Regions from separate parts of the Frankia sp. R43 genome, predicted to be linked through region 1. Evidence: riboswitches for the same ligand, from Rfam matches in the RefSeq annotation. Region 1 holds a riboswitch; each other region holds the start of a gene.
The links. A riboswitch is a leader RNA that binds a small molecule or an ion and turns the genes downstream of it on or off. The one in region 1 is predicted to bind cobalamin.

Region 2: linked by a shared signal. The riboswitch ahead of metE (5-methyltetrahydropteroyltriglutamate--homocysteine S-methyltransferase) and the one ahead of cobM (precorrin-4 C(11)-methyltransferase) in region 1 are both predicted to bind cobalamin.
Region 3: linked by a shared signal. The riboswitch ahead of ACG83_RS08780 (ribonucleoside-diphosphate reductase subunit alpha) and the one ahead of cobM (precorrin-4 C(11)-methyltransferase) in region 1 are both predicted to bind cobalamin.

Annotation. Positions count from the first base shown of each region.
Region 1 is NZ_LFCW01000004.1:728,408-736,282, forward strand. It holds gene cbiE (precorrin-6y C5,15-methyltransferase (decarboxylating) subunit CbiE) at 1-1,084, shown strand, start outside; gene ACG83_RS20345 (precorrin-6A/cobalt-precorrin-6A reductase) at 1,236-2,162, opposite strand; gene cobM (precorrin-4 C(11)-methyltransferase) at 2,150-2,902, opposite strand; adenosylcobalamin (AdoCbl) riboswitch at 3,010-3,162, opposite strand; gene ACG83_RS20355 (STAS domain-containing protein) at 3,228-3,563, opposite strand; gene ACG83_RS20360 (class I SAM-dependent methyltransferase) at 3,832-4,674, opposite strand; gene ACG83_RS20365 (TIGR03618 family F420-dependent PPOX class oxidoreductase) at 4,878-5,315, opposite strand; gene ACG83_RS20370 (class I SAM-dependent methyltransferase) at 5,475-6,296, opposite strand; gene ACG83_RS20375 (alpha/beta hydrolase) at 6,304-7,299, opposite strand; gene ACG83_RS20380 (TetR/AcrR family transcriptional regulator) at 7,375-7,875, shown strand, end outside.
Region 2 is NZ_LFCW01000002.1:240,678-248,552, reverse strand. It holds gene metE (5-methyltetrahydropteroyltriglutamate--homocysteine S-methyltransferase) at 1-1,941, opposite strand, end outside; cobalamin riboswitch at 2,191-2,404, opposite strand; cobalamin riboswitch at 2,657-2,868, shown strand; gene metE (5-methyltetrahydropteroyltriglutamate--homocysteine S-methyltransferase) at 3,034-5,352, shown strand; gene ACG83_RS08630 (hypothetical protein) at 5,545-5,886, shown strand; gene ACG83_RS08625 (glycine hydroxymethyltransferase) at 6,035-7,579, opposite strand; gene metF (methylenetetrahydrofolate reductase [NAD(P)H]) at 7,718-7,875, opposite strand, start outside.
Region 3 is NZ_LFCW01000002.1:286,702-294,576, forward strand. It holds gene ACG83_RS08775 (short-chain fatty acyl-CoA regulator family protein) at 313-1,770, opposite strand; cobalamin riboswitch at 2,012-2,155, shown strand; gene ACG83_RS08780 (ribonucleoside-diphosphate reductase subunit alpha) at 2,388-4,769, shown strand; gene ACG83_RS08785 (ribonucleotide-diphosphate reductase subunit beta) at 4,811-5,866, shown strand; gene ACG83_RS08790 (HoxN/HupN/NixA family nickel/cobalt transporter) at 6,279-7,460, shown strand; gene def (peptide deformylase) at 7,533-7,875, opposite strand, start outside.

The DNA.
Region 1 (7,875 bases):
CGTGCTCGCCAGCGGCGACCCGATGCACTACGGCGTCGGCGGCACCCTCACCCGGGCGCTCGGCCCGAGCCGGGTGCGGGTGCTGCCCGCGCCGTCGTCGATCTCCCTGGCCTGCGCCCGGCTCGGTTGGCCGGTCGAGGAGGTCACCGTCGTCAGCACCCTCGGCCGGCCCTACGCCGCGATCGGCCCCGAGCTGCGGGCCGACGCCCGGGTGCTGGTCCTCACCGGCGACGGGGACGGAGCCGACCGGGTGCGCCGACTGGTCACCGAACGTAACCTCGCGGCCGAGCTCACCGTGTTGGAACGCCTCGGCGGTCCGCACGAACGCGTCCATGTCCACCAGGCCGGGCCGGCCGCCCTGCCACGGCATGACCGGCTCGCCATCGTCGCGGTCCGCTGCGCGCCCGGCGAGCGCCTGGCCGGCGCCGGCCAGGCGCCGGGCCTGCCCGACGAGACGTTCACCACCGACGGCGTGCTCACCAAGCAGGAGGTGCGGGCGATCACGCTGGCCGTGCTCGCCCCGGCGCCCGGTGAGCTGCTCTGGGACGTCGGCGCCGGCAGCGGCGGCATCACCACCGAATGGCTGCGTGCAGACCGCCGCTGCCGGGTCATCGCCATCGAGCCGCGGGCGGATCGCGCCACCCACGTCCGGGCGAACGCCGAACGCCTCGCCGGCGTCGTCGCATCGCCCGCCGGCCCCGCCGGCCCCGCCGCCATGCCCGCCGCGGCCGGGGCCAGGGCCGGAAGCGGGGCCGCGGCCGGACGGCTACGGCTCGTCGAAGGTCGCGCACCGGACGTGCTCGCCGGTCTGCCGACGCCGGACGCCGTGTTCGTCGGCGGCGGCGCGAGCATCCCCGGAGTCATCGACGCCTGCCTGGCGGCGCTGCCGCCGGGCGGGCGCCTCGTCGTCAACGCGGTCACGATCGAGACGGAGGCCGTGCTCGTCGACTGGCATCGGCGGGCCGGCGGCCGGCTGCGCCGGATCGCGATCTCCCACGCCGAGCCGGTCGGCTCGTTCACCGCCTTCCGCTCGGCGCTCCCGGTCACCCAGTGGGTCCACACCGCCCCAACCGATTCCAGGTGATCACTGGCACGCCAGACCCGTCGCGGAACCCCGAGCTTCGGGCTTCCACTGATGCCACTGATCCCCAGCAAGAAGTGAGGATTTCGTTACTGAAACGACCGAAATTCTCACTTCTTGCGTATTGCCAGATGGCCCTGCGTCCCATTTGCACCTATTGGCGACGACTACTTCCGCTATTTGGCGGCGACTCGGCAGTATGGCCAGCGGCCAGCTCCCGCAGAGCGGTCAGGATGCCGGCGGCGTCCGGCCAGGTCCGTGGCGCCGGGCCCGCGGCCGCCGGGCGGTCGACCATGACGACCGGCACGCCGACCGTGCGGGCCGCGTCCAGCTTGGCGACGGTCAGCGTGCCGCCGCTGTCCTTCGTGACCAGCACCCGGATGTCGTGCTCGCGCAGCAGTCGGGTCTCTCCTTCGACGGTGTAGGGACCGCGGTCGAGCAGCACGGTGTGCCGCGATGGCAGCGTGTCCGTCGGCGGGTCCACGGCCCTGATCAGATAGTGCCGGTCCGGGTCCGCGGCGAACGGCGCGAGCTCGCGGCGACCGGTGGTGACGAACACGGCGCCGCCCGGCGGGCAGAGCTCCCGGGCCCGGTCGGCGGCCGCCGCCAGGTCGCCGACGCGACGCCAGTCGTCACCGGGCCTGGCCTGCCAGCCGGGCCGTGCCAGCCGGAGCAGCGGCACCGCGGAACCGGCGCCGCCCGCCCACGCGCCGCCTGAATGCGCACCACCTGAATGCGCACCGCTCGAATGCGCACCGCTCGAATGCGTGCTGCCCGCGTGCGTGCCGCCCGCCTCGTCCGATGCGGGCGAGGGGGCCGCGCAGGCGGCGACGGCGTGCGCGGACATCCTCGCCGCGAACGGATGCGTGGCGTCGACGACGACGTCGATCGCCCGGTCCCGCAGGAAAACGCGCAGGCCGCCGACTCCACCGAAGCCGCCGATCACGGTCTCGCCGGCGGGCAGCGCCGGATCGCGCACCCGCCCCGCGAGCGACGAGACGACGTCCATGCCCTGCTCGGCGACGAGCGCGGCGGCGAGGTCACGTGCCTCCCGGGTGCCACCGAGGATCAGGATACGCACGCACGGTCCCGTTCCGCCGAGTACAGGTGGCTGTCACGGAAGCCCGTCGCGGCGAGCGCGTCGCCGACGACGATGACCGCCGCCCGGCCGATCCCGGCGGCGCGCACGGCGGCGGCGATGGTGTCGAGCCGGCCGCGCAGCACGACCTGGTCCGGGCGTGAGGCCCAGGCAACCACCGCTACCGGGGTGGCGGCGCCGTAGACCGGCAGCAGCTCCTCGACGACCGCCTCGATCCGCTGGATGGACAGGTGGATGACCATCGTCGCCCGGGCGGCGCCCAAGGCCGCGAGCGTCTCCGCGGCCGGCATCGCGGAGGCGTTCTCGCTGGTCCGGGTCAGGACGACGCTCTGCGCCACGCCCGGCACGGTCAGCTCTCGGCCCAGCTCCGCTGCCGCCGCCGCGTACGCGGGCACCCCGGGGCACACGTCGTAACGGACGCCCGCCGCCTCCAGCCGGCGCATCTGCTCGGCGACGGCGCTGAACACCGACGGGTCACCGCTGCAGAGCCGGGCGACGTCCTGGCCGGCGGTGTCGGCCTCGACGAGATGACCGACGATCTCGTCGAGGGTCAGTGGAGCGGTGTCGACGATCCGGGCGCCCGGCGGGCAGTGCGCCAGCACGGCCGGGTCGACCAGGCTGCCCGCGTAGAGGCAGACCGGGGAGGCCGCGATCAGGTCCCGGCCGCGCAGGGTGAGCAGGTCCGCGGCACCGGGGCCGGCGCCGATGAAATGAACGGTGATCGCGTCGCTCCCTAGAAAGGCTTGGAGGACCGTGCCACGGCCAGCCGGAAAGTCATCACGGCGTGCTCAGGGACGGGAGAAGTGAAGTCGCGCAACGGTGGTCACCGGAGCCTCCTTCGGGGATTGTGCGTCCCCGCGGACGGATGGGCATCATGACGGCGAAGTATCTGACTCACCCGCGGCGTTTCGCGGGCTCACAGTGGCGCAACCGTGCCGGACTTCCACCGGCTTCCTTACGCCGTCACGAGGCCCCACCGTAGGTCCGTACCGGATCGGGCGTCAACACCCGCTCCGGCGGCCGACGTCTCCCCCGCCCGGGCCGGGCTCAGAAGCTGCCGACGGCCTCCTTCTCGTCGTCGTAGACCTCGAAGATGGTGATCAGCTGGGTGATGTGGAGCAGGTCCTGGAACTTGGGAGGTGGCTTCAGCAGCTTGAGGTGGCCGCCGCGATGCTGCGTGGCCGTGTAGGAGCTGACGAGCTCGCCGATGCCGCTGCTGTCGACGGTGGTGACGCTGGCGCAGTTCAGCAGCAGATTGCGGGTGCCGTTCTCCATCTCCTCACGGACGGCCCAGCGGAGCTGCTCCGCTCCCATCCCTAGGACGATCTTCCCGCCCAGGTCGAGGATGGTGACACCGTTCTGCTCGCGACGGTCGATCTTCATGAGAATCAGGTGCTCCTTCCGGAAGGTGTTTCACCAGGACGGCTGCCGCGGAAAGCGCAGCACCCTGCGCCCCATGCCCACCCCGCCCCAGCGCCCAACCCGGAGAATTCGTCCGGGCACACAGGGCAATAGTCCCCTGAGTCAACCTGACACAAACACAGCCAGTTACCATCCGTAACAGCAACGCTTCGGGTTTGCGGCCTTCACCGACCCACCTTCGCGGCGTGGCCCCCGGAACGAACCGGGGCCGGTCACCCGACCGGAGTTGTCAGCCAGCCGGGTTCGTCGCGGTGACCAGCCAGGTCGCGGCGGGAAAACGGACGGCTCCCCGCACGAGATGCCGACGCAGCTCCGCCCGCACCTCGTCGAGCAGCGCCGACCAGCCCTGCGGGCCCAGGGCCGGCTGCAACTGCTGCCGGGCCGACCGGCCGGTGGAGGTGCTCAGGATGGTCGCCAGCCGTTCCTCGACCCCGTCGGTGCCATCGGCCCCGTAGTCGCATTCGAAGTCGAGCGCGTTGATAACGATGCCGGACCAGCCCGCCGCACCCAGGACGCCCGCCAGCCGGTCGGCGTCGGCGAACGCGGTCGGGCCAGGCTCGCCAGGCGCCGGGTCCGCCGGTGGCGGGACCAGCCGCCCGGCGAGCACGCTGGAGCCGAGCGAGAACATCGGGTTCTCCTCCCGGCCGCGCCAGCAGGCGAAGACCAGCCGGCCCTGCGGGGCCACAACCCGGCGGATGTTCGCGAACGCCGCCGTCGGGTCCTCGAAGAACATCACCCCGAAGCGGGAGACGACCAGGTCGAACGGCGGGCCGGGCGCTTCCCCGCCCAGGTCGAGAACCTGCGCGTCCCCCACCACGACGGTGGCCACGGGAACCCTGCGCCGCGCCGCCTCGGCCATGCCCGGCGAGATGTCGACCCCGACCACGCTCGCTCCCGCGCCGGCCCCGGCCGCGAGCAACGTGCCGGAGCCGCAGCCGACGTCCAGCAGCCGCTGCCCGGGCCGGACTGCCGCCGCACGGCTGATCGCCGCGGTCACCGGCGCGAACAGGGCGTCGAAGAGCGCCTCGTTCGCGACCCAGCCGGAGGCGTTGTCGCCCCAGGTCAGCCGCATCTGCTCGTTCAGCACACCCTCGACGGTAGCGTGGGCTGTAGCCAGAGCCCGATCAAGAGAGGCAAACGGGGGCGAAGGGTTTCCTGGCGACCCGCAAGAAAGAAGGATTCTGGTCGTCGGAACGACCGAAATCGTTCACTCTTGCGACTCACCAAACCCTCCAACGACCAAAAATCCATCGAACTACCGGGGCAGACACACCACTAGTTGCTGTAGACCCGCCGGGGCACCAGGAAAACGGCGGTTCTCCGTTGCTCGGCCATCACCCGGTCATACGTGGCCCAGTCGTCGTGCGTGCCGCCCGCGGCGACGAAGACCTCCCGCAGCAGCAACCGGAGCCGCTCGGCGTCGATGTCGGGATGCGGGTCGTCCGGGCCGATGAGCTGCGCCTCGCCCTCGGCGGACACCCATCGCCACCCCGACCTGACCGTGACGGTCAGCGCGGGCCTGGCACGCAGGTTCGCGAGCTTGACCCGGCCGTAGGTGACGAAACCGACGACAGGGGTGGTGCTCAGCGGATGCCGCAGGACGCCGACGTTGACCACGGACGACTGAATGCTCTGGTCGGCCCGCGACGTCGAGACGACCGCCAGCCCTTTCTCCTCCCGGCCCAGCTCCGCCAGGTCGTCCATCGTCGCCACAGCCATGCCTCCCCGTCTGTCGGCGCGTCCACTCGCCCGCCCAGCATCGTTTCACGGCTCCGGGCGGCGGACCGACGGCGAGCGCCACGGCCCGCAGCACCTGTACCGGGTCAGGCCGCCCCGCCGGCGCCACCCGGCTCGCCGCGCAGCTGCCCGCGGTCACCCGGCGAAGGTCAACAGGGTGGCTGACGGGCGCAGATCACGCGGGCCGGGCAGGGCCGCGATCCTCCGGAGCGTTCGCGACCGCCATGCCCTGCGGCCGGGCGGTGGCTGCAGGTCCTCGGCGGTGGCCACGCCGGGGATCTGCGCGGGCAGGCGAGCGGCCGCGGAGACCGTGAGGCCGAAGGGCATGGGCGGCGCGGTGTAGCGGTCCGACATGCGGTAGCCCTTCATCGTCCGCCTGCTGAACGCGGGGGGTATCGAGTCGAAGAACAGCTGCCCGGCGGGGAACCGCGCGGCACACTCGGTGATCAGGGACATCACCTGGTCTCGTTCCAGGTACATGAACAGGCCCTCGGCGGAGATGAACACCCCACGTGCCGGATCGGGGACGTCCATCCAGCTGTGGTCCAGCGCCGAGACCGGGATCGCGGTCATGCGTGGCTCCGGCGGCAGCAGGCGCCGGCGCAGGTCGATCACCGGTGGCAGGTCCACGGTCAGCCAGTCGACGCCGGGCCGCCCCAGGCGCCAGTAGGTGGTCTGCAGGCCCTCGCCGAGGGCGACCACAGTCGCCTCGGGGTGCCGGTCCAGGTACGCGCGGATGGCGAGGTCCAGGGCGAGGGCGCGCAGTGGATGGCTCTGGCTGGGCCTGCCGAAGCGTTCGAAGTCGTAGTCGATCCTGCGGTAGAGACGCTCCGCCAGCGGGTCGTCGAACGACGAGCCCGGGTGGATCGACTCCTCGGCCCGGTTGCGCAGCGTCCACAGGCAGGTGGCCGCCACCCCGTCCAGGGCCGTGCCGTCGATCTTCTCTTCTGTCGTCACGGCGGGATCAACGCGTTTCGTGATCAGGCGCCGAAGCATCGGCGGCTCGCGGCGGGCCGGCGAACGAGGCACGGAGGAACTCGAGGATCTCCGCCCGCGCCGCCTCGGCCTGCGGCGCCAGACCCGGGATGCTGAGGAACGCGTGCCCCGCTCCGGCGTACTCGGCCAGCCGTGTCGGCGTCCCGGCCGCCTGCAGCCGTTCGGCGTAGCGGCGGCCGTGGTCGGCCAGCGGGTCGTGGGTCGGCACCACCACGAGCGCCGGGGCCAGCCCGCTCAGACTGTCGGCGTGCAGCGGCGAAAGCTCGCGAGGGTCGGTTCCCGGTGGAACGGCGAGCCGCTGGAACAGCCGCAGCACCGGCACGGCGAGGGTCGGGGTGTCGGCGTGCTCGGTGACCGAGGCGTGGTCGAGCATCGTCCCGGTCACGTCGACAGCGGGGTTGACCAGCACCTGTGCCGTGAGCCGCAGGCCGGACTCGCGGGCGCGGATCGCGGCCAGCGCACTGATCAGCGCGCCGCAGCTCTCGCCGAACACAGCCGTTCGCGCCGGGGCGATGCCCCACGGCCCGGGGTCGCGCACCACCTGCCGGAGCACGTCCCAGCCATCCGCGACGGCCGCCGACAGCGGAGTTCGGTGGTCGAGGAGGCGGTGCTCGACGGAGACCACGACCGCCGGCAGCTGGGCGGCGAGGTGGCTGTTGACCCAGTCGCTCTGCACGGCGGTGCCCACGAACCCACCGCCGTGCACGTGGAGCACGAACGGCAGCTCGGCGCCTTCGCCGGAGTCCGCCGCCGGCCGGTGGACGCGGACCGGGAGTTCGCGGCCGGGCAGCGTCACCTCCTGCCAGTCGATCACAGCGCCGGGGTCCGGGTCCCCCGTGACCGGCCGTATCGCGCTGGACGCCCGAAAGCGGTTCTCCGCGTCGCGGTAGGCGACCAGCTCCTCGTCCGTCATCGTCAACCAGTCCGGCTCCGGCGGACGCTCCGTAAGCACAACCTCACTCATACCTTCTCCTCGTCAACCGAGTTTCGCGACCCAAGGTATCGAAACCTACGGTAGCGAAAAAGGTATCGTGTGGCCATGGCATCGGCCGGATCCGCCAGACCACCCGGCCGCCCGCGCGCCGGCGTCCACGCCACGGTGTTCACCGCCACGCTGAGCACCGTCCACGAGCTCGGCTACGCACGCGCGACCGTGGAGCGCATCGCCGCGGCGGCCGGCATCGCCAAGACGACGATCTATCGGCGCTGGCCGTCCAAGGGTGAGCTGATCGTGGACTGCCTGCTGGACGCGTTCGGCCCGGTGCCGCTGGAGGGGGCCAACCGAGCCGAGATCATGTCCTCGGCCATCCACTGGATCGCGGCGAAGATCGGCGAGCCCGGGGTGGGCGACGCGTTCGCCGGCGTCTTCAGCGATGCCGTCAGCGACCCGTCTCTGCGCGAGATCCTGTCGACGCGGCTGCAGGACCCGTATCGGCTCGCAATCCAGGCAGCGCTGGACGAACCGGAGAACCGGGTCCTGTTCTTCATCGACGTCGTGGTCGGAACCCTGCTGCACCGGATGGGCATGACCGGCGAGCCG
Region 2 (7,875 bases), on a different contig from region 1:
CGTTTCGGTCGTCCATCTCAGGTACTCCTTCCAGCTTCCGCGCCGCAGCGGTGTCAGCACAGGGACTCCGGGCTCGTCGATCTGAATGATCCGGATGTCGGCAACCTGCAGATCATCGATCTCGTCGCGCAGCACCAGCGCGAGCTGGCGGGCGGTGTCGGCGATCGCCTGGTCCTCGCGCACGAACGACGAGGCGAGCATCGTCACGGGCCCGGGCAGGATCGCCTTCACCGGCCTGCTCGTGCGGGCCTGTGCGTAGGAGGCCCAGCGCACCGTCATCGGCCCAGGCCGCGCCACGTCACCGAACAGGATCGGCGGTCGGACATACCGCATGCCGTCGGACTGCACCCAACCGTGGTCGGTCGTCGCGTAGCCGGTGAGCCGCTCGGCGAGAACACGGACCAGGTCGTCCGGCTCCAGCTCTCCGTGGACGAGCACATCCAGGCCGATGTCCTCCTGTAACGCGATCAGCCGGTCGATCTCGGCCGCCATCGCCTGGACGTGGATGCTCTCGCCGGCAGTGCCGCCACACCAGGAGGAACGCGGTGCTCCGATGGCGCCATCCGGTCGAAAGGATCCGGCTGTCGTGGGCAGAACCGGCAGTCCCAGCTTCCCCGCCTGGGCGGCGGCCCGCACCTCGGGCTCCGCCCGGGCGACCGTCAGCTCCCCGCTGTGGATCGACAGCACACGGGCCCGCACCGCCTCGTCGACGAGACCTTCCGGCACGGCGGCGCGGCGCGCGTCCGCGTCGGCGAGCTGCTCGGCCACTGCGGGCAGGTCCTCGCGCAGCGCCCGGCCGAGTAGCACGATCTCGTCGACCTTCTGTCGGGCGAACGCCATCCGGTCGATCAGCCGGGCGTCCAGCCCCCGTTCCAGGGTGAGGTCAAGCGGCACATGGCGCAGCGAGCAGGATGAGCTCACCACCAGGTCGCCAGCGAGCCCCAGCAGCGGGACGCAGGTCGCCAGCGCCGCCCGCAGGTCGGTGCGCCACACGTTCCGGCCGTCGACGAGACCCGCGACAATGGTGGTCGCGCCGATGCCACCGATGCCGGCGAGCGCGACGAGGTTGCCGGGGCCGGCCACGAAGTCCAGCCCGATCGCGTCGACACCCACGGAGGCCAGAACGGGCAGCGCCGCGCCGATCTCACCGAAGCAGGTGGAGACGAACAGCTTCGGCCGCGATGGCATGGCCGCGAGCGACCGGTAGGCGCGGCGCAGCCCAGCCAGTTCGGCCTCGGACAGGTCCCGGGCCAGTGCGGGTTCGTCGAGCTGCACCCACACCGCGCCCGCCTCGGCCAGCCGACCCAGCAGCTCCACGTAGGCGGCGACGAGGTCGTCGAGCAGGTCGAGCGGTGTGAAGCCGGCCAGCGCCACGGTCGAGGCTCTGGCCACCAGGAGAAAGGTCAACGGGCCGAGGAGAACCGGGCGGGTGATCAGACCGAGATCTCTTCGGGCCTCGGTGAACTCGCGCAACGGCTTACGTCCGGCCAGCCGGAACCTGGTGCCCTGGTCGAGCTCGGGCACGACATGGCGGTAGCTGGTCGTGAACCAGTTCGCCGTGCCCAGCGCCGGCAGGCCTCCGCCGCCCCGTGCCATCGTGAAGTAGATGTCCAGGTCCGCGGAACTCCGTGAGTTCACCCCGCCGGCGAGGGCGGCCTGGCGATACCGGTCGGGGACCGCGTCGAACAACACGGCGGTGTCCAGCACCTGGTCGTAGAAGGAGAACGTGTTGGACGGCACCTCGTCCAGCCCGGCGCCGGCGAGTTCCGCCCAGACGCCGGCCCGCAGCTGCGCGGCCCGGAGCTCCAGCTCCGTCGCATCGATACGGCCGGCGCAGTACGCCTCGGTCGCGGCCTTGAGCTCACCGGCCCGTCCGATGCGTGGATACCCGAGAACAGTCGTGCTGACCGCGCCGATGTCGTCGACGTCGCGAGCCGCCATGGTTCCATCCCTCGCCGAGGCGCACCCTGGCCAATGACAGCACGCGGCAGGAGCGGCGACAGCGAGGCGGCGGGCACTCGGCGGCCGGACCGGGATCGCAGGGTCGCCTGCTGACAGGCCAGGGAGGCCCACACAACCCTCGCCGTAACCCGCCGCGCGGCGGGCAGGCTCGCCCGTTCGGCCGCGGCCACAGCCCGCGACACACCGTCGGCCACCGGCCCACCCGCGAGGCCACGGACCTCCGCGCACCGGCGGCGCGCGGGCGGGGGCAGGTCTTCGGACTCGTGGGCGCCCACCGGCCGACTGACCGGCGAACCTACTGGCCACCGCTTCCCGGGCGGAGTACCCACCCAGTGCTACTGGCAGCGTTCGTTCCCACTCACCGCTGCGGGGCAGCCCCGGATTCACACCGGGTTCCCTCTTACGACGTCCTCACTGGCCAGCCGACACATCGCCGCAGGAAACCGACGAACGGACACGCTGGTTACTGCGGCACGCCCGCGTCGACCGGCACGGGAGGACGAACCCACCGCAGCCACGATCATACGGGGCGCCGTCTCACTCATACCACGGCCTCATCCGACGTCCGCGATCGTGTCCCAGGACAACGTCGTGCTCTCGGTGAGTCGCTCGCGCGGCATTGCTAGGCTCATGCACACAGCTGGTTCGACCATTGGCACCGTTCCCGCAGGGCGCGGTGCCGGTGGGAGACGTGAGAGGGAACCCGGTGTGAATCCGGGGCTGCCCCGCAGCGGTGAGTGGGAACGAACGCCGTCCGATGCCATGCCCCATCAGGGTGTGGCCTGAGAGCACTGAACCCGCACCGTCCTGGCTGGTGATGAGTCGGCTGGGGCCGGGTTTGGGAAGCGACGGCCAGTAGGAATCCCGGTCCGGATGGGCCGGTAGAGCCCGCGAGTCCGAAGACCTGCCCGCTGTGCGTGCCCGCGACCGCGGGGCGCTTGGCTGTGACCTCGTGGGCGGGTCCGCGCCGTCGGCACACCTGCTGGTCCGCGTTTTCCGGAGGCCGGCGCGGGGGTGTCGGTGCCGTGTCGGCGCCTGTCGCGAGGTGAGTGGACTCGCGAAGGAGAGCCCATGAGCACGACCAGTCCGACCAGCCTCGCGACGGTGTACGGCTATCCCCGGCAAGGAAGCAACCGGGAGCTCAAGAAGGCCACCGAGGCGTACTGGGCAGACACCAGCGACCCGGAGCGGCTGCTGGCGACGACCCGCCAGCTGCGCCGAGAGCGGGTGGAGCTACTGCGCGCCGCCGGGATCGAGGAGATCCCGAGCAACGACTTCTCCCTCTACGACCATGTGCTGGACGCCGCCGTCCTGCTCGGCGCGATCCCACCGCGGCACCGCGAGACGGTCCCGGACGTGAGCACCCCCCAGGGCCGGCTGGACCGCTACTTCGCCATGGCTCGCGGCAACGACCAGGTCGAGCCCCTGGAGATGACGAAGTGGTTCGACACCAACTACCACTACCTGGTGCCCGAACTCGGCCCGGACACCGCCTTCGCTCTGGACCCGGACAAGCCGCTGCGTGAGTTCGCCGAGGCCAGGGATGCCGGTGTGATCACCCGCCCGGTACTGGTCGGCCCGGTGACCTTCCTGCTGCTGGCGAAGCCCGCGGCGGACGCCGGCGAGGGCTTCGAGCCGCTGTCGCTGCTGGACCGGATCGTGCCGCTGTACGCCGACCTGCTCCAGCGCCTGCGCGCCGCGGGCGCGGAGTGGGTCCAGCTCGACGAGCCGGCCCTGGTCCAGGACCAGCCCGCGGTCGTCCTCGACGCGCTGCGCGGCGCGTACGCCACCCTGACCGCCGTGGTGGACCGGCCGAAGCTGCTGCTCGCCACCTACTTCGACCGGGTCGGTGACGCGCTGCCAGTGCTGCGTGACAGTGACCTCGACGGCGTCGCGCTCGACTTCGTCGGCCCGGCGGCGGCGAACCTGGCCGCCCTCACCGCGGCCGGCGGCCTCGGAGGCAAACGCCTGGTCGCCGGTGTGGTCAACGGTCACAACATCTGGGCCGCCGACCTAGCCGCCGCCCTTGACACCCTGGAGAGCCTGCGGGGCCTGGCCGGGCGGGTCGACGTCTCGGCGTCCTGCTCGCTGCTGCACGTGCCGCTCGATGTCGCTCTCGAGCGTGACCTGGACCCGGAGATCGCCGGCTGGCTCGCGTTCGCCCGGCAGAAACTCGACGAGATCGTCACCCTCACCCGCGGTCTGACCGCCGGCCGCGCGGCCGTCGCCGACGCCGTGAACGCCCGTGCCGAGCGGCTCGCCGCGCGCGCCGCGTCACCGCTGGTACGGGTCGACGCCGTGCGGCACCGGGCCGCCGCCGTCACCGACGCGGACCTGCACCGGGCCAGCCCCTACGGAAAGCGCGACCAGATCCAGTCCGAGCAGCTGAACCTGCCCCTGCTGCCCACGACCACCATCGGGTCGTTCCCGCAGACCCCGGGCCTGCGCCAGGCACGGGCCGCGCTGCGCGCCGGCACCCTGAACCCGGACAGCTACCTCGCCGCGATGCGCGACGAGATCCGGGACGTGATCGCCGAGCAGGAGGAGTTCGGCCTGGACGTCCTCGTCCACGGCGAGCCCGAGCGCAACGACATGGTCCAGTACTTCGCCGAGCAGCTCGACGGCTACCTCGCGACGACCGACGGCTGGGTGCAGTCCTACGGCTCCCGCTACGTCCGCCCGCCGATCATCCTGGGCGATGTCTCCCGCCCGAAGCCGATGACCGTCGAGTGGGCCACTTACGCCCAGAGCCTCACCGACAAGCCGGTGAAGGGAATGCTCACCGGCCCGGTCACCATGCTGGCCTGGTCGTTCGTCCGCGACGACCAGCCGCGGGCCGACACCGCGCGGCAGGTCGCGCTCGCCCTGCGCGACGAGGTGACCGATCTGGAGGCCGCCGGGATCCGGGTGATCCAGGTCGACGAGCCCGCGCTGCGCGAGACGCTGCCGCTGCGGAACGCCGACCGGGCCGACTACCTGGCGTGGGCGGTCGAGTCCTTCCGGCTGAGCACCTCCGGCGTGCGTGACGAGACCCAGATCCACACCCACATGTGCTACGCCGAGTTCGGCGACGTGCTCCAAGCCATCATCGATATGGACGCCGACGTCATCAGCCTGGAAGCCGCCCGCTCGAAGATGGCGATCGTCGCCGACCTCGCCCGCGCCGACTACCCCAACGAGGTCGGCCCGGGCGTCTGGGATATCCACTCCCCGCGGGTGCCCTCGGTCGCGGAGATCACCGAGCACCTGCGGGTCGCGACCGACGTGTTCCCGGCTCGGCGGCTGTGGGTCAACCCCGACTGTGGGCTGAAGACCCGCGGCTACCCCGAGGTACGCGAGACCCTCACCAACCTGGTCGCCGCGGCCCGTCAGGTGCGCACACAGGTCTGACCGCCTTATCCCGCTCGCGCGGGTGTGGGGGCCGGGCACCGAGAACGCTCCGCCCCCACACCTCGGCGCCGCACCGGACCGCATCGATCACCTGACCGAGCGGTATCGCCCACATCGCCGACCGGAGCCACGCCTGCACAGCAGAACATATGTGAAGATGTGAGCTGGTCTTATGCGGGATGGGTGAGGCTGATGGGTAAGCATCCCGAACCGCTCCAGGTCGAGATCGACGGCACCGAAATGGTGCTCCTTGAAGCGGCCGTCTACGAACAGCTGCGCGCCCACCACAGGCAGCTCGGCGCCCAGTCCGCCCGAATGCACGAACTACGGCACCGCGTGGAACTTCTCGATGCCTGTCTCGATGATCTGATGCTTCACGTGCTCCAGCTGCCGGCGTGCCCGGAATGCCCCGGTGCCGAATGCTCGGCGACCGAGCTCGACTGCCCTCGGCGGAGACTTCTCACGCTTCTCACCAACCGTCCCACCGGTGAGGCGACTCGCCGGGTCAACAAGCGGCGACGCACGCGCCGCTGATTCCCCGACGTCAGCGCATGTCTCCGCCCTGATCTCGCCCAGCCGTCGTCGACAACGAGAGCACCCGCTCGGTCAGGACCGTGACCGGGCGGGTGGTCGTGTTTCGTCGGTTCCGGTCAGGATGAATCCGCTTCCTGACCGTGACGAGTCAGTTCTCGGTCACATTCCCGGCCGGCCAGCCGGCCGCGTCGAGATCGATCTCCGGATACACCGGGAAGCGGGACAGCAGGTCCGCGACGCGTGCTCGTGCGGCCTGGGCGGCGCCCGCCTCGATCTCGAACTGCGCCCTGCTCGGCCGCCCCGTGCCCTCCACTCCTCTGACCTTGGTGGCCCGCAGGGTCGAGATGACGACGTCGGCGATCTCGTCCACCTCGTCGGCGCCCATGCCGAGCGTGGTGATCGCGGCGGTGCCGAGCCGCAGCCCGGTGGTGTACCACGGCCCGTTGGGGTCGAAGGGAAGGGCGTTGCGGTTGAGGGTCAGGCCGATCGACCGCAGCGCGGCCTCCGCCTGGCGGCCGCTGAGACCGAAGGTGGTCAGGTCGGCGACGATGAGGTGGTTGTCCGTTCCGCCGGTCAGCACCGGCAGGCCCTGCTCCACCAGCCGCTCCGCGAGCCGGCGGGCGTTCTCGACGATCCGCGCGGCGTAGTCGGCGAAGGCCGGCTCCAACGCCTCGCGGAAGGCGACGGTCTTCGCCGCCATCACATGCGGCAGCGGGCCGCCGAGAATCGAGGGGCAGCCCTTGTCGACCGCGTCCGCGAACTCGGCGGTGCTGAGGACGAAGCCACCCCTCGGGCCGCGCAGGGTCTTGTGGGTCGTACTGGTCACCACGTGCGCGTGGGCCACCGGGTTGTGGTCGCCGGTGAACACCTTGCCCGCGACGAGCCCGGAGAAGTGCGCCATGTCGACCATCAGCACCGCGCCGACCTCGTCGGCCATCTCGCGCAGCCGGGCGAAGTCGATGAGCCGCGAGTAGGCGCTGTAGCCGGCGAGCAGGATGAGCGGCCTGACCTCGTGCAGCTGGCGGTGGAGCGCGTCGAGGTCGATGAGTTTGGTCTCGCGGTCCACGGTGTACTGGTGGGCGTCGAAAAGCCGCGAGGAGACGTTGAGCCGATAGCCGTGGGTGAGGTGGCCGCCGGAGTAGTAGTCCATCCCGAGCAGCCGCTGTTCGTGCAGTTCCGCTCGCAGCTGGCCCCATTCCGTGGGGGTGAACTCGGCGGCGTTCTTGTGGGCGAACTTCTCCAGCAGGCGCGACTCGACCCGCTCGGCCAGGATCGCGAGGAACGCGACGATGTTGGCGTCCGCACCCGAGTGCGGCTGGATGTAGGCGTGGTCGGCGCCGAACAGCTCCCGGGCGTAGCCGGCGCCGAGGGATTCGATCCGGTCGACGTTGTCACAACCCGCGTAGAAACGCCGGCCGGCGATTCCTTCCGCGTACTTGTCGGTGAGCAGGTTGCCCTGCGCGAGCTGCACGGCGAGCGACGCGTAGTTCTCGCTGGCGATCAGTTTGATGTTGGCGCGCTGGTCGACCAGCTCCTGCACCGTGTTCGCGGCGACGGTGGGGTCCACCGAGGCGACGACATCCAGCCCGGAGAAGAAGGCCAGCGCGGCCGGATCCGCCGCGGCGCCCCTGGCCGCGAGGTAGTTCCGGCTCAGGGAGAAGTCGCTGTGCGCAGGGGCCTCAGATGACGTCATATCTCTCTCACTGTCGATGACGCAGAAGGTGGGTAACGGTCCGGCCGCCTGGCAGATGTCCCGGCGGCGGCCGGCGGGACGTGCCCGCGGCGGGAGGTGCCGGCCAGGGCGAGGTGCCGTGCTGATCGCGGCGCCTGGTCAGGCGGCCGTACCCGCTGCCGAGCCGAGGAGGTTCCGGTACACGTCACGGGTCGCGGTCGACCGGTTGAGCGTGATGAAGTGCAGGCCAGGAGCTCCGCCGGCGAGCAGCCGGGCGGACAGCGCGGTGGCGACCTCGATCCCGATCTCGCGCACCG
Region 3 (7,875 bases), on a different contig from region 1:
CGGTGGCCGGGAGTGCGGTCACGGGCCGACAGCCGTTGTCGCCGCGGTGGGGGCTTCCTGTCGGCACATGCGGACCACCTTTCGATCTGCCGGCCCCGCCTCCCCAGGCGAGGTCACGGGGCACAGGCGAGACAGGTTCCGGGAGACCGAACCGCCGCTGGTTCGGCATCTGGACGTACGAGGACGACCGGGATCTACTCTGACATCTGATATATCAATCGTCAATCGGTTGGCGGCGCAGGTCCCGGCGGCTGACGGCCAGCGGTCGATGGCGGGGCGGTTGTCGGTCCCGGAGAGCCCGTGGACCGGGCCTCAGCGTGGCAGCACGGGGTAGGGCACGTAGGTGCTGCGGTCCTCGGTCACGGCCAGGTCGTGCCCGAGGCGGGGGAAGGCGCGCTGCGCGCAGTCGTCGCGCTCGCACACCCGGCACCCGGCACCGATCGGGGTGGCCGCCGCCGGGTCGTCCAGGTCGAGCCCGGTGGCGTAGACGAGGCGCGGCGCGTGCCGGATCTCGCAGCCCAGCCCGATCGCGAACATCTTGCCCGGCGCGCCCCATCGGCCGCGGCCGCGAGTGACCGTCCGTGCGATCCACAGATAACGCCGGCCGTCCGGCATGGACGCGACCTGGCGCTGCACCGTGCCCGGTGCGGAGAAGGCCAGGTAGACCGTCCACAGCGGGCACGTCCCGCCGCCGCGCGAGAAATGGAAGCCGGTCGCGGACTGCCGCTTGGACATGTTCCCCGCCCGGTCGACCCGGACGAACGAGAACGGCACCCCGGGCGCGGCCGAACGCTGGAGCGTGCTCAGTCGGTGCGCGGCCGTCTCGAATCCCACCGCGAAATGGTCGGCGAGCCGTTCGATGTCGTATCGGAACGCCTCGGCGGCCTGGTGGAACTCGCCGTAGGGCAGGATCAGCGCGGCCGCGAAGTAGTTCGCCAGGCCGATTCGGGTCAGCGCCCGCGCCCGCGGTTGCACGGGCCGAGCGAGGTCGTCGAGGAGCTCGTCGTGCTCCAGGAACGCGAGCTGGGTCGCCATCCGGAACGCCTGCTGGCCGGCACGCAGATGCCCGGCCAGGCGCAGGACCCGCTCCGCGGGGTCGTAACGATGAAGATCGGACGCCTGAGCCGAGCGGGGATCGCCGGCCGGGATGGAGCTGTCGTCCAGCCGGGCCAGCCGCACGCCGTGCGCGTCCCGCAGCCGGTCGGCCAACGCCCGGCGGACCTCCCCCCGCCGCACGCCGATTTCGGCGGCCAGGACCTCGGCGCGCTCCTCCAGCTCGGCCACATGGTTGTGCCGCCGGTAGAAGAAGTCCCGGACCTCCTCGTGCGGGACGTAGCCGGAATCACCCGCCGCACCGCCCACGGATCCGCCTGCCGCACCGCTTGCGGGACCGGTCGCGGCGGCCAGGTGCTCGGAGGTCTGGCGGTAGCGCCGGTAGAGCGCGATGACGGCCTCGGCGGCCCCGGGGGTGTCGCGGGCCAGCCGTGCCAGCTCGGCCGCCGGCACGGCGAGTTCCGGGGTCACCTCGGCGAAGACCTCGTGCAGCTCCGCGATCAGACGGGCCGGGTCCTGGGCGGCGAAGAACCCCGGGTCCACCCCGAACGTCTCGGTGATCCGCATCAGCACCGGCACCGTGAGAGGGCGGGAGCCGTGCTCGATCTGGTTCAGGTAGCTGGGGGAGATCGCGAGCAGCCGCGCGAGATCCGCCTGGCTCAGCGACCGGCCCTCCCGCAGACGGCGCAGCCGGGCCCCCGCGACAGCCTTGTCCACAGCCGCCAGCCTAACCAGGCGCTCGGCCGCCTCCTGGCCGGCGCGGAAGACGCTGATCGCGCCGTGCGGTGCCGCGGGCGGTCCTCCGCGCGGGTACGCGCGTAGCACCCACCCGCCTCGGCCTGACAGCGGCACGTCGGCAGGGACACAACATGTGGGCTACTTGCACAGATGTGATTCGCACATGTAGCGTCTGCGCCGCAGCTGGTTCGGCTGGCCGGCAAGTCCGGCCGGTCGTCGCAAGAGGGAACCCGGTGGAAGTCCGGGGCTGCCCCGCAGCGGTGAGTGGGAACGACCGCCGTCACAGGCACTGGGAGCGTGCTCCTGGGAAGCGACGGCCAGTAGGTCCGCCGGAGAAGGCGGGTGCCCGCGAGTCCGAAGACCTGCCAGCGCGCCGCGCGCACCCGCGCGCGGCGGTCCGACGGTCTCGAGGGGAGACCGGGATCCGCGAGCCGCACCTGAGTGCCATACCGCCATGTCCGTGGCGGCGTGGCCCGACCTCGTGCCGCCGCCGTTCCTGATCCCTCACAGTCCCGCCGGGCAGCGTCCGACCGGCCGCGAGGAGAACATCCCAGGTGACCCTGACCGACTCGGCTCCGCCCTCCGCCGACCACACAATGCGGGTGCGCCACCGCGACGGCTCCCTGGAGCCCGTGGACGTCACCCGCATCGTCGCCGCGGTGTCCCGGTGCGCGCAGGACCTCACCAGGGTCGACCCGCTGCGGGTGGCCACCCGCACCATCGGCGGCCTCTACGACGGGGCCACCACCGAGGAGCTGGACCGGCTGTCGGTGCAGACCGCCGCCGAACTGATCGCCGAGGAGCCGGAGTATTCCCGGCTCGCGGCCCGCCTGCTGGCCGCCGTGATCGCCGACGAGGCCGCCGGCGCCGGCGTCACCTCCTTCAGCACCGGCATCGAACTCGGGCTGGAACTGGGGCTGGTCGGTGACGACACCGCGCGCTTCGTCGCCGCCCACGCCGCCGAGCTGGACGCCCTGGTCGACCCGGCCGCCGATCACGGCTTCGAGTACTTCGGCCTGCGCACCGTCTACGACCGATACCTGATGCGCCACCCGCACACCCGCGCGGTTCTGGAGACCCCGCAGCACTGGCTGCTGCGGGTCGCCTGCGGCCTGGCCCGTGACGTCACCGAGGCCGCCGAGCTCTACCGCCTCATGTCCTCGCTCGCCTACCTGCCCAGCTCGCCCACCCTGTTCAACTCCGGGACCGCGCACTCCCAGATGTCGAGCTGCTACCTGCTCGACTCACCGCGCGACGAGCTGGAATCCATCTACGAGCGGTACTCCCAGGTCGCCCGGCTGTCGAAGTTCGCCGGTGGCATCGGGATCGCCTTCTCCCGGGTGCGCTCACGCGGCGCGCTGATCCGCGGCACGAACGGCCGCTCCAACGGCATCGTCCCCTGGCTGCGCACACTGGACGCATCGGTGGCCGCGGTGAACCAGGGCGGGCGGCGTCAGGGCGCCGCCTGCGTGTACCTGGAGCCGTGGCACCCGGACATCGAGGAGTTCCTCGAACTGCGCGACAACACCGGGGAGGACGCGCGGCGCACCCACAACCTCAACCTGGCGCACTGGATCCCGGACGAGTTCATGCGCCGCGTGCAGGCCGACGAGACCTGGTCGCTGATGGACCCCGACCAGGTCCCCGAGCTGCCCGACCTGTGGGGGGACGAGTTTGACCACGCCTACCGCGCGGCCGAGCGGGAGGGGCGGTACGTCCGCCAGGTGCGCGCCCGAGACCTGTACGGCCGCATGATGCGCACCCTCGCGCAGACCGGCAACGGCTGGATGACGTTCAAGGACGCCGCGAACCGGACCGGTAACCAGACCGCGGACCCGCGCAACGTCATCCACCTGTCGAACCTGTGCACCGAGATCCTCGAGGTCTCCACCGACAGCGAGACCGCGGTCTGCAACCTGGGCTCGATCAACCTGGCCAGGCACCTGCTGCCGCCGGAGGGGGCGGGCGTCGCGGTCGCCGCGGGTGCCGGGCGGCGCATCGACTGGGAACGGCTGCGCGCCACCGTCCGGACCGCGGTCACCTTCCTCGATCGTGTGATCGACATCAACTACTACCCGACGCCGGAGACCGCGGCGAGCAACCCGCGGTGGCGCCCGGTCGGCCTGGGCGTCATGGGCCTGCAGGACGTCTTCTTCGCGCTGCGCCTGCCGTTCGACAGCCCCGCCGCCCGCCAGCTGTCCACCCTGATCGCGGAGGAGATCGCGCTCACCGCGATGGAACGCTCGGCCGAGCTGGCCCGCGAGTACGGGCCGCACCCGGCGTTCGCCGAGACGAGGGCGGCCCGCGGCGTCCTGCACCCGGACCACTTCGACGTCACGCCGTCGCAGCCGGAACGCTGGGAACGACTGCGGGCCGCCGTCTCCGAACACGGGCTGCGCAACTGCCTGCTGATCGCGATCGCGCCCACCGCCACGATCGCCTCCATCGCCGGCTGCTACGAGTGCATCGAGCCGCAGGTGTCCAACCTGTTCAAGCGCGAGACCCTGTCCGGCGAGTTCCTGCAGATCAACACCTACCTTGTCGAGGAACTGCGCCGGCGAGGCCTGTGGACGGCCCCGGTCCGGGACCGCATCAAGCGTGCCGAGGGGTCGGTGCAGAGCATCGAGGAACTGCCTTCCGAGATCCGCGCGGTGTTCCGCACCGCCTGGGAGCTGCCGCAGCGGGCGCTGATCGACATGGCGGCCGCCCGGATGCCGTACATCGACCAGAGCCAGTCGCTGAACCTCTTCATGGCCGACCCGGCCATCGGCCGGCTGTCCTCCATGTACGCCCACGCCTGGGCCAGCGGGCTGAAGACGACCTACTACCTGCGCTCGCGACCGGCGACCCGCATCCAGCAGGCGACAGTCACCGGCACACGAGCCGCCCGGACACCGGAACCGGAAACGCCGGACGCCGACGCTGCGGCGCTCGCCTGCTCCCTGGAGAACCCCGAGATCTGCGAGGCCTGCCAGTGACCACCGCTCCCGCCCGCGTCGCCCCTTCAACCCCCGCGGCCATGACATCCGCCACCGTCGTGGCGGCGACTGTTGCCGGCGCGGTCACCGCCGGCCGACGGATGCTGCTCGACCCGGGCATGAACCTCACCCTTCGCCCGATGCGCTACCCGGACTTCTACGAGCGCTACCGGGCCGCGATCCGCAACACCTGGACTGTGGAGGAGGTCGACCTGCACTCCGACCTCGCCGACCTGGCCCGGCTCAGCCCAGCTGAGCGCCACCTCGTCAACCGCCTGGTGGCCTTCTTCGCCACGGGCGACACGATCGTCGCGAACAACCTGGTGCTCAACCTCTACCGGCACATCAACGCACCCGAGGCCAGGCTCTACCTTTCCCGCCAGCTGTTCGAGGAGGCGGTACACGTCCAGTTCTACCTGACCCTCCTCGACACCTACCTCCCCGACCCCGAGGAGCGGGCGCGCGCCTTCGCCGCGGTCGAGAACATTCCGTCGATCCGCGCCAAGGCCGACTTCTGCTACCGCTGGATCGACTCAGTCCACCACCGCACCGCCCTGCGTACCCGCGCCGACCGCCGGGCGTTCCTGCTGAACCTCGTCTGCTTCGCCGCCTGCATCGAGGGGCTCTTCTTCTACGGCGCCTTCGCCTACGTCTACTTCCTCCGCTCCCGCGGCCTGCTGAACGGGCTCGCCTCCGGCACGAACTGGGTCTTCCGCGACGAGTCCATGCACATGGCGTTCGCGTTCGACGTCGTGCGCACCGTGCGGGCGGAAGAACCAGACCTGGTCGACGACGAATTCGAGGCGGACGTGCGGAGAATGCTCGTCGACGCGGTCGACGCCGAGACGGTATTCGCCACGGACCTGCTCTCCGGCGGGGTCGCCGGGATGACCGTTCCGGACATGCGCCGCTACCTGGAGCACGTCGCCGACCGCCGGCTCGCCGAGCTGGACTTCCCGCCGATGTACGGATCAAGCAACCCGTTTCCGTTCCTGGAGCTGCAGGACGTGCAGGAGCTGTCCAACTTCTTCGAGCGGCGCGTCTCGTCCTACCAGGTCGGCATCACCGGCACGGTCAGTTTCGACGAGGACTTCTGAGCGCTGTGGACGATCGGATTTGTTCGATCGTGTCGGTGAGTGGCGTTCCCATCCGGCTCGGCAGTCCCGCCGGGGCGGCTGGTGGCCATGAGGGCCGACATCCTCCGCGAGGTCGCGTATGGGCAGACGACTGCCGGACAGAGGCGCGGAGCTCCCACCGCGGACCTTATTGCAAGATCTTCGCAATAGGGAGATAGTTGCATTCTGGCCGCACTGACCGGCCGGCGGGCGGCACCCTCCGGCTGGGCGCGCGTCTGGCTTGATCGCACGGAACCCCAGCGCAGCGGCTCCGTGTACGCGTCGCTGAACGGATGGGTTCTCCCGACGGGGCACACGGGGTGACCGCGGGCCTAGTGGGTCGGGTTCCGGTCCCGTGCCTGATGATCCGAGTTCCGTAACGAGGAGATGACACGTGGCTGATCCGGCGCCCGGCACCGTGGATCCGACGCTCGGGGCGCGGCTGGCTCAGTTCCGGCTGAGCCTCACGTCCACAGACAGGCGCTCTCTCGCCGGAATGGGCGGCTTCATCGTCCTGCTGCACGTGGTCGGTTTCGTCGTCCTGTTCGCCCGGGTCACGCCGCACGACTACCAGCTCGGCGGCGACCATCCCGTCTTCACGGCCGGAGTCGGTGTCCTCGCCTACACCTTCGGCCTGCGGCACGCCTTCGACGCGGACCACATCGCGGCCGTCGACAACACCACCCGCAAGCTCATCGCGGACAACGCGGCCCGGGAGGCGGAAGGGCACACCGGGCAGCGCAAGCCGTTGTCGGTGGGGTTCTGGTTCTCGCTGGGCCACTCGACGATCGTCTTCGTGCTCGCGTTCCTGCTGTCGGTCGGTGTCAAGTCACTGGTCGGCCCGGTCGAGGACGACTCGTCCCGGCTGCACACGATCACCGGTGTCATCGGCCCGTCGGTCTCCGGGGTCTTCCTCTGGGTGCTCGGGATCCTTAACCTTGTCGCCCTGATCGGCATCGTGCGGGTGTTCCGTGAGATGCGCCGGGGCCGTTACGACGAGCAGGAGCTGGAGCGACGGCTCGACTCCCGCGGCTTCATGAACCGGTTCCTGGGTGGCCTGACGAAGACGGTCACCAGGCCGTGGAATATCTACCCCATCGGGGTGCTGTTCGGGCTCGGGTTCGACACGGCCACGGAGGTCGGTCTTCTTGTGCTGGCCGGCGGTGCGGCGGCGTTCGACCTGCCCTTCTATTCGATTCTGGTGCTGCCGATCCTGTTCGCCGCCGGTATGTGCCTCATGGACACGATCGACGGTGTCTTCATGAACGCCGCCTACGGCTGGGCGTTCGCCCGTCCGGTGCGCAAGGTCTTCTACAACCTGACGATCACCACGATCTCGGTGATCGTCGCGCTTGTCATCGGAACCATCGAGCTCATCGGGGTCCTCGCTGACCGGCTTGGTATCGAGTCCGGGCCACTGGCCTGGATCGCCGACATCAACCTCGACTACGCCGGCTATGCCATTGTCGGTCTCTTCTTCGTTTCCTGGGCTCTCGCGCTGGCCGTCTGGTATTTCGGTCGGATCGAGGATCGCTGGACTGGCGGTCAGACCGCTTCCTCGACCGGGTCGGTCTGAACGCGCCGTTCACCGGGCCCGGTCGGTCCGCATCGTGGAAACCGGTGGCTCTCCGGCAGCGGTTGGTCGGTATCAGGATGTTCCGTGGGTGTGTCCTTCCGCCTGCCTCGGCTGGGCCTCGCCCACGGTGACAGGGCCGCGGGCCCGGGTCCGCGCCCCGCGGAATATCGAGGGGACGGGGCGGGTGGCCCCTATACCGTTGCGTAGCGCTGCCTGGGCGGTGCGGCGTTCCTCGCCGGTGAGCCGGTCGATGTAGAGCGTGCCGTCGAGGTGGTCTGTCTCGTGCTGGAAGCATCGGGCGAGCAGGCCGCCCGCCTGGTAGGTGATCGCGGCGCCGGTCGTGTCGAACCCGCGGATGGTGGCGGTGGCGGACCGGGTTGTCGGGTAGGCGTGGCCGGGCACGGACAGGCAGCCT